Linked DNA regions of Variovorax sp. PBL-E5. Each later gene encodes a partner of the first gene's protein in a complex. Links are inferred from orthologs where the notes say so. Each region holds a gene or a part of one and is shown on either strand. Other genes may lie near its edges. The genes, in order: mrdA and rodA.

What was found.
Region 2: the proteins of mrdA (region 1) and rodA are in contact, whole or in part, in a crystal structure (PDB 6PL5), measured with the Thermus thermophilus proteins. The link is inferred for Variovorax sp. PBL-E5 from one-to-one orthologs. Residues at the interface, in WP_223903432.1 of Thermus thermophilus: Arg4, Ile5, His6, Leu8, Ala9, Phe12, Ala15, Leu16, Leu19, Gly20, Arg22, Ala23, Trp24, Leu26, Gln27, Val28, Tyr31, Tyr34, Leu36, Leu43, Thr45, Asp47, Lys156, Gln157, Gly158, Ser160, Val184, Leu201, Glu202; in WP_223903423.1 of Thermus thermophilus: Phe161, Val165, Phe168, Val169, Leu172, Pro198, Tyr199, Glu202, Tyr211, Arg212, Asp213, Gln220, Val221, Gln223, Ser224, Ile226, Ala227, Ile228, Gly229, Ser230, Gly266, Phe267, Val270, Leu274, Tyr277, Gly278, Leu281, Phe285, Leu289, Arg297.

Annotation. Positions count from the first base shown.
Region 1 is NZ_LR594671.1:308,161-311,441, forward strand. What follows is about bases 197-3,165. They hold mrdA (penicillin-binding protein 2), read left to right. Parts: upstream 197-683; coding sequence 684-2,648; downstream 2,649-3,165. Other genes in these bases: mreD (rod shape-determining protein MreD), read left to right, coding at 197-629; WDLP6_RS01505 (GMC family oxidoreductase), read right to left, coding at 2,881-3,165. Also shown: rod shape-determining protein MreC, read left to right, coding at 1-111; more of mreD, read left to right, coding at 108-196; more of WDLP6_RS01505, read right to left, coding at 3,166-3,281. UniProt on the Escherichia coli protein: Catalyzes cross-linking of the peptidoglycan cell wall. Responsible for the determination of the rod shape of the cell. Is probably required for lateral peptidoglycan synthesis and maintenance of the correct diameter during lateral and centripetal growth.
Region 2 is NZ_LR594671.1:922,462-925,752, forward strand. Bases 234-3,212 are described here. They hold rodA (rod shape-determining protein RodA), read left to right. Parts: upstream 234-1,135; coding sequence 1,136-2,290; downstream 2,291-3,212. Other genes in these bases: WDLP6_RS04525 (sensor histidine kinase), read left to right, coding at 234-1,103; tldD (metalloprotease TldD), read left to right, coding at 2,335-3,212. Outside these bases: more of WDLP6_RS04525, read left to right, coding at 1-233; more of tldD, read left to right, coding at 3,213-3,291. UniProt on the Escherichia coli protein: Peptidoglycan polymerase that is essential for cell wall elongation. Also required for the maintenance of the rod cell shape. Functions probably in conjunction with the penicillin-binding protein 2 (mrdA).

The DNA.
Region 1 (3,281 bases):
GCCGACCTGACCCCGGCCGCCAGGAAGAAGGCCGAGCGGGCCGAGCGCGCGGATGCCAAGGCCGACAAACCGGCCGCCAGGGCCGACAAGAAGGAAAGGCGCACGCGATGATCATGCGTCCCGGCCAGCAGCAGCTCCTGCTGCCCTTGAGCCCCGTGTTCATGTGGGGCAGCCTCGTCGTCGCGCTGCTGCTCGACATGGTGCCGGTCGGCCGCGCCGCCTGGACGCCCGATCTGCTGGCGCTGGTGATCGTGTTCTGGAGCGTGCACCAGCCGACGCGCATCGGCATCGGCGCGGCCTTCGTGTTCGGCCTGCTGATGGACGTGCATCAGGCCGCCATGCTCGGCCAGCATGCGCTGTCCTATACGACCCTCGGCTTCTTCGCGATCATGATCCATCGGCGCCTGCTGTGGTTTCCGGTGCTCTCGCAGGCGCTCCAGGTGCTGCCGCTGTTCGCCCTGTCGCACCTGATCGAACTCGCGATCCGGATGATCGGCGGCGGGATCTTTCCGGGTTGGACGATCCTGATCTCGCCCGCCATCGAGGCGGCACTGTGGCCGGTGGTGAGCGCGCTGCTGCTGGCGCCGCAGCGCCGCACGCCGGAACCGGATGCCAATCGACCACTCTGAGTGCTGACGGCGCGATTTGCGTCGAGTGTTCAAGCGGCCTAAGCTTCTTCCCCCATGACAGAGATTCGCAATGTCGCTGCCGACCTTCTGCGCTTCAAGCGTCGCGTGATCGTGATCGGTGTCGTGGTGCTGACGGCCTTCGGTCTGCTGTGCGCGCGGCTGGTCTACCTGCAGGTGACGCGCCACGAGGATCTTGCCGAGCAGGCCGAGAGCAACCGCACGGCGATCGTGCCGATCGTGCCGAACCGCGGCCTGATCCTCGATCGCAACGGCATCGTGCTGGCGTCCAACTATTCGGCCTACACGCTCGAGATCACGCCTTCCAAGGTCGACGACCTGGAGGCGACCATCGACGGCCTCGCACAGGTGATCGAAGTTTCACCGCGCGACCGGCGCCGCTTCAAGCGGCTGCGCGAGGATTCGCGCAGCTTCGACTCGGTGCCGATCCGCACCCGCCTGAGCGACGAAGAGGTCGCGCGCTTCGCGGCGCAGCGCTATCGCTTCCCGGGCGTCGAGATCAAGGCCCGGCTGTTCCGCAACTATCCCAACGGCGAGACCGCCAGCCACGTGCTGGGCTACATCGGCCGCATCAACCAGGCGGAAAAAGCCGCCATGGAAGATTGGGATGACGAGGACCTGGCCAACTACAAGGGCACCGAGTACATCGGCAAGCTCGGCGTCGAGCAGAGCTACGAGAAGACCCTGCACGGCCAGACCGGCGTCGAGCAGATGGAAACCTCGGCCGGCGGGCGCGCGGTGCGCCGGCTCGCGAGCCATCCGGCGACGCCTGGCAACACGGTCATGCTCTCGCTCGACATCAAGCTGCAGAAGCTGGTGGAGGACATGTACGGCGACCGCCGCGGCGCGCTGGTCGCGATCGATCCGAAGACCGGCGAGGTGCTGGCTTTCGTGAGCAAGCCGAACTTCGACCCCAACCTGTTCGTCGAAGGCATCGATTCCGAGAGCTGGAAGGAGCTCAGCGAATCGATCGACAAGCCGCTGCTCAACCGCGCGCTGCGCGGCACCTATCCGCCGGGTTCCACCTACAAGCCCTTCATGGCGATGGCCGCGCTGCAGACCGGCAAGCGCGGGCCGAGCGTGGTCGTCAACGATCCCGGCTACTTCAACTTCGGTGGCCATCGCTTCGGCAGCCCCGAGGGCAACCTGGGCGGTGTCGACATGCGGCGCGCGATCCAGCTGTCGAGCAACATCTACTTCTACTCGCTGGCCAACGAGATGGGCGTGGACATGATCCACGACTTCATGAAGCCGCTGGGCTTCGGCCAGATCACCGGCATCGACCTCGGCGGCGAGCTGCGCGGCGTGCTGCCGAGCACCGAGTGGAAGCGCAATGCCTACAAGCGGCCCGAGCAGCAGAAGTGGTATGCGGGCGAGACCATCTCGCTGGGCATCGGTCAGGGCTACAACGCCTTCACGATGCTGCAGCTCGCGCAGGCCACCTCGATCCTGGCCGAGGGTGGCATCAAGCACCGTCCGCACCTCGTGCTCGCCACGCGCGACACGGTCAGCGGCGAGGTGAAGCCGGTCGCGCAGCCCCCTGCAGAGAACCTGGGCTTCACGCCGGCCAACGTCGGCGTGGTGCGCGATGGGCTGGTAGCCGTGGTCACCGGCGGCACCGCACGCGCCGTGTTCGCCGGTGCCGGCTACCAGGCGGCGGGCAAGACCGGAACGGCGCAGGCCGTGACACAGGCGGCCAATACCAAGTACAACGCGCACGCCCTCGAGGAGCACCAGCGCGACCACGCGCTCTTCATGGCCTTCGCGCCGGCCAGCGATCCGAAGATCGCGGTGGCGCTGATCGTCGAGAACGCCGGCTGGGGCGCGGGTGCCGCCGCCCCGATCGCGCGCCGCGTGTTCGACTACTGGCTGATGAACCAGTATCCGAACGATGCCGACATGGCGGCCGTCCGGGCCGGCAAGGCGACCGCGCCGATCGGCAAGCCGCTGGTGGCGAGCGAGGTCGCATGGCCTGCGCCGCCCGCGCCGCCGTCCCCCTGAAAGCGGGCGGCGCAAAAAAGAAAAGGCGCCGACCGGCGGCGCCTTGTTCAAAAAAACGGCATCTCGTGCGGATGCCTTGTCTGGATATTGTTCTGATTCTCCGAAAGATGTCTCCTCGGTCCCCCGCGCAGCGGGCTGGCCCGTTTGCGAGTGGCGCGACTTTAGGCGGTGCACCGCGGCAGTGCATCGGGGATTACCCGTCACTCGGCCACGGCTGGCAACGAACCCAGGGTTAACGCGGGGCTTCGCGGATCCAGCCCGCGACCTTCTCCGCCATCATCAGCGTCGGGCTGTTGGTGTTGCCGCTGGTGATGGTGGGCATGGCGCCGGCATCGACCACGCGCAACCGCGCGATGCCGCGCACGCGCAGCCGGGCGTCGAGCACGGCCATCGGATCGTCGTCGGCGCCCATCTTCGTGGTGCCGACCGGATGAAAGATGGTGGTCGCGATGTCGCCGGCCAGCCGCGCCAGTTCGTCGTCGCTCTGGTACTGCACGCCCGGCTTCCACTCCTCGGGCCGGTACTTCGCGAGCGCCGGCTGCGCCGCGATGCGGCGCGTCACGCGCAGCGAATCGGCGGCCACCCGGCGGTCCTCGTCGGTGCTGAGGTAGTTGGGCGCGATCGCGGGCGCAT
Region 2 (3,291 bases), 610 kb from region 1 along the record:
GGGGCGTGTTGATGACCGCCTGCTATTCGGGCTGGGTGGTGTCGGCCGTGCTGTTCTGCCACCACGTCGCCGGCTGGCATCGGCATGCCAGCGTGCGATGGATGCGATGGGCCATGGCCGTGATGTTCGTGGGCGCAGTGTCCTCGACGTGGTTGTCCCTCGCGCGTGCCGAGCCCCAGTGGCTGACCGGCTGGCTCGGGTTCGAGATCGCCGGCATCGCCGTCTATATCGGCGGTTTCGTGCTGGCGACGGTGCTGCGGCCGAACATCGCGCGGGTGCTGCTGTCCAGCGTGGCCGTGCTCACCGTGCTGATCGGGCTGCGCGACTGGGTGGTGATCCGGGTCAGCGATTCCTACGGCGATACCACCTGGGTGCGCTACACCTCGGTCTTCTTCGGCATCGCGCTGCTCACGATCGTGGTGACGCGCTTTCGCACCGCCAGCCAGCAGGCGCGCGAACTGCTCGCCACGCTCACCGCCAAGGTGGCGGATCGCGAGCGCGAACTGGCCGCGACCTACGGGCGGCTCGAACGGGCCGCGCGCGAACAGGCCACGGCGCTGGAGCGGCAGCGGATTCTGCGCGACATGCACGACGGCGTGGGCTCGCACATCAGCGCGGCCATTCGCCAACTGCAATCGGGCGACGCGAAGCCCGAGGAATTGCTGCGCACCCTGCGCGATTCGCTCGACCAGCTGAAGCTCTCGATCGATTCGATCCAGCTGCCGCCCGGCGACGTCGGTGCGCTGCTGGCCGCGCTGCGCTATCGGCTCGGGTCGCGCTTTGCGGCCTCGAACATCGAGCTGCAATGGGCCGTGGACGAGCTGTCGCCGGTCGAGCGCCTCGACGCGCAGGCGATGCGGCAGCTGCAGTTCCTGCTGTTCGAGGCGATTTCCAACGTGCTGCAGCACGCGCAGGCCACGGTGCTGCGCATCGAGGCGGCGATGGCAGGGCCGGCGCTGCGCCTGTGCGTGATCGACAACGGCCGCGGCTACGACGCCTCGAGCATGCCGCGCGCGATCTGCGAGCGCGCCGCCGCGATCGGGGCGTGGCTGGCGGTCGAAAGCCGACCCGGCCGCACGGTCGTTCGGCTCGATATCGATTGAACGGGCCGCGCCGGCGCGGATAATTCGCGTCCATGTCGGCCGTCCTCCATCAACCCTCGCTCGTGCGGCGCGTGCTGCCCATCTTCCAGGGTTTCGACGGCTTCATCGCGTTCGCAGTCTTCCTGCTCGCCTGCGCCGGCATGCTGACGATGTACTCGTCGGGCTACGACCATGGCAGCCGCTTCGTGGACCATGGGCGCAACATGCTGATCGCAGGCTTCATCATGTTCGTGGTGGCGCAGATCCCGCCGCAGCGGCTCATGGTGTTCGCCGTGCCGCTCTATACGCTGGGCGTGGCGCTGCTGATCGCGGTGGCGCTCTTCGGCCTGACCAAGAAGGGGGCCAGGCGCTGGATCAACGTCGGTGTCGTGATCCAGCCGAGCGAGATCCTGAAGATCGCGATGCCGCTGATGCTGGCCTGGTGGTTCCAGCGCCGCGAGGGGCAATTGCGGCCGCTCGACTTCGTTGTGGCCACGGTGCTGCTGGCGGTGCCGATCGGCCTGATCATGAAGCAGCCCGACCTCGGCACGGCGCTGCTGGTGCTCGCAGCCGGCATGTCGGTGATCTTCTTTGCCGGCCTGTCGTGGAAGCTGATCGTGCCGCCGGTGGTGATCGGCCTGGTCGCGATCTCGCTGATCGTGGGTTTCGAGTCGCAGCTGTGCGCCGACGGCGTCGACTGGAAGGTGCTGCACGACTACCAGAAGCAGCGCGTCTGCACGCTGCTCGACCCGAGCAAGGATCCGCTGGGCAAGGGCTTCCACATCATCCAGGGGATGATCGCGATCGGCTCCGGCGGCGTCGGCGGCAAGGGCTTCATGCAGGGCACGCAGACGCACCTCGAATTCATCCCCGAACGCACCACCGATTTCATCTTCGCGGCCTATGCAGAGGAGTTCGGCCTGGTGGGCAACCTGGCGCTGATCGCCGCCTTTATCCTGCTGATCCTGCGCGGACTGGCGATCGCATCGGATGCGCCGACCCTGTTCTCTCGTCTGCTGGCCGGCGCGGTGACGATGATCTTCTTCACCTATGCCTTCGTGAACATGGGGATGGTGAGCGGCATCCTGCCGGTGGTGGGTGTGCCGTTGCCTTTCATCAGTTATGGCGGTACGGCGATGGTGACCCTGGGCCTGGGGCTGGGCATCCTCATGTCCATCTCTCGCGCCAAGCGCCTCATTCAGACCTGACCCTGCGGCCGGCGCAGCCAGGGGTGCCGCCCTAGAATGGTTTCATGATCAGTCGCGAACCCACCATCGAGCGCCTCGCCACGGCGCAACAACTCCTGCTCACGCCCTTCGGTCTCGACGAGTCGCATCTGTCGCGCGCACTCGCCGAAATCACGGCGCACAAGGTCGACGATGCCGACCTCTACTTCCAGTACACCCGCAGCGAGGGCTGGAGCCTGGAGGAGGGCATCGTCAAGACCGGCAGCTTCAGCATCGACCAGGGCGTGGGCGTGCGCGCAGTGAGCGGCGAGAAGACGGCGTTCGCCTATTCGGACGACATCTCCGAAGCCTCGCTGCTCGATGCGGCGCGCACGGTCCGTGCCATTTCGTCCGCGGGCCGTACGGCCCGCGTGAAGACGCCGGCGCGCAGGATAGCGAGCAGCCGTTCGCTCTACGACGGCATCGATCCGATCTCCACGCTCGACAGCACGGCCAAGGTCGAGCTGCTCGGAAAGGTCGAAAAGCTGGCCCGCTCGCGCGATCCGCGCGTGGCGCAGGTGATGGCCGGCCTCGCGAGCGAATACGACGTGGTGCTGGTCGCGCGCGCCGACGGCACGCTGGCCGCCGACGTGCGGCCCCTTGTGCGGCTCTCGGTCACGGTGATCGCCGAGCAGAACGGCCGCCGCGAAATGGGTTCGGGCGGCGGCGGCGGCCGCTTCGGCCTGGCCTATTTCGACGACGCGCACATCGCGGAGTATGTGGATCAGGCGGTCAAGTCGGCATTGACCAACCTCGATTCGCGGCCCGCGCCGGCCGGCGAGATGACGGTGGTGCTCGGCCCGGGCTGGCCCGGCATCCTGCTGCACGAGGCCATCGGCCATGGCCTGGAAGGCGACTTCAACCGCAAGGGTTCGAGTGCGTTCTCGGGCCGCATCGGGCAACGCGTCGCGGCCAAGGGCGTGACGGTATTGGACGACGGCACGATCGCCGATCGCCGCGGTTCACTCAACGTCGACGACGAA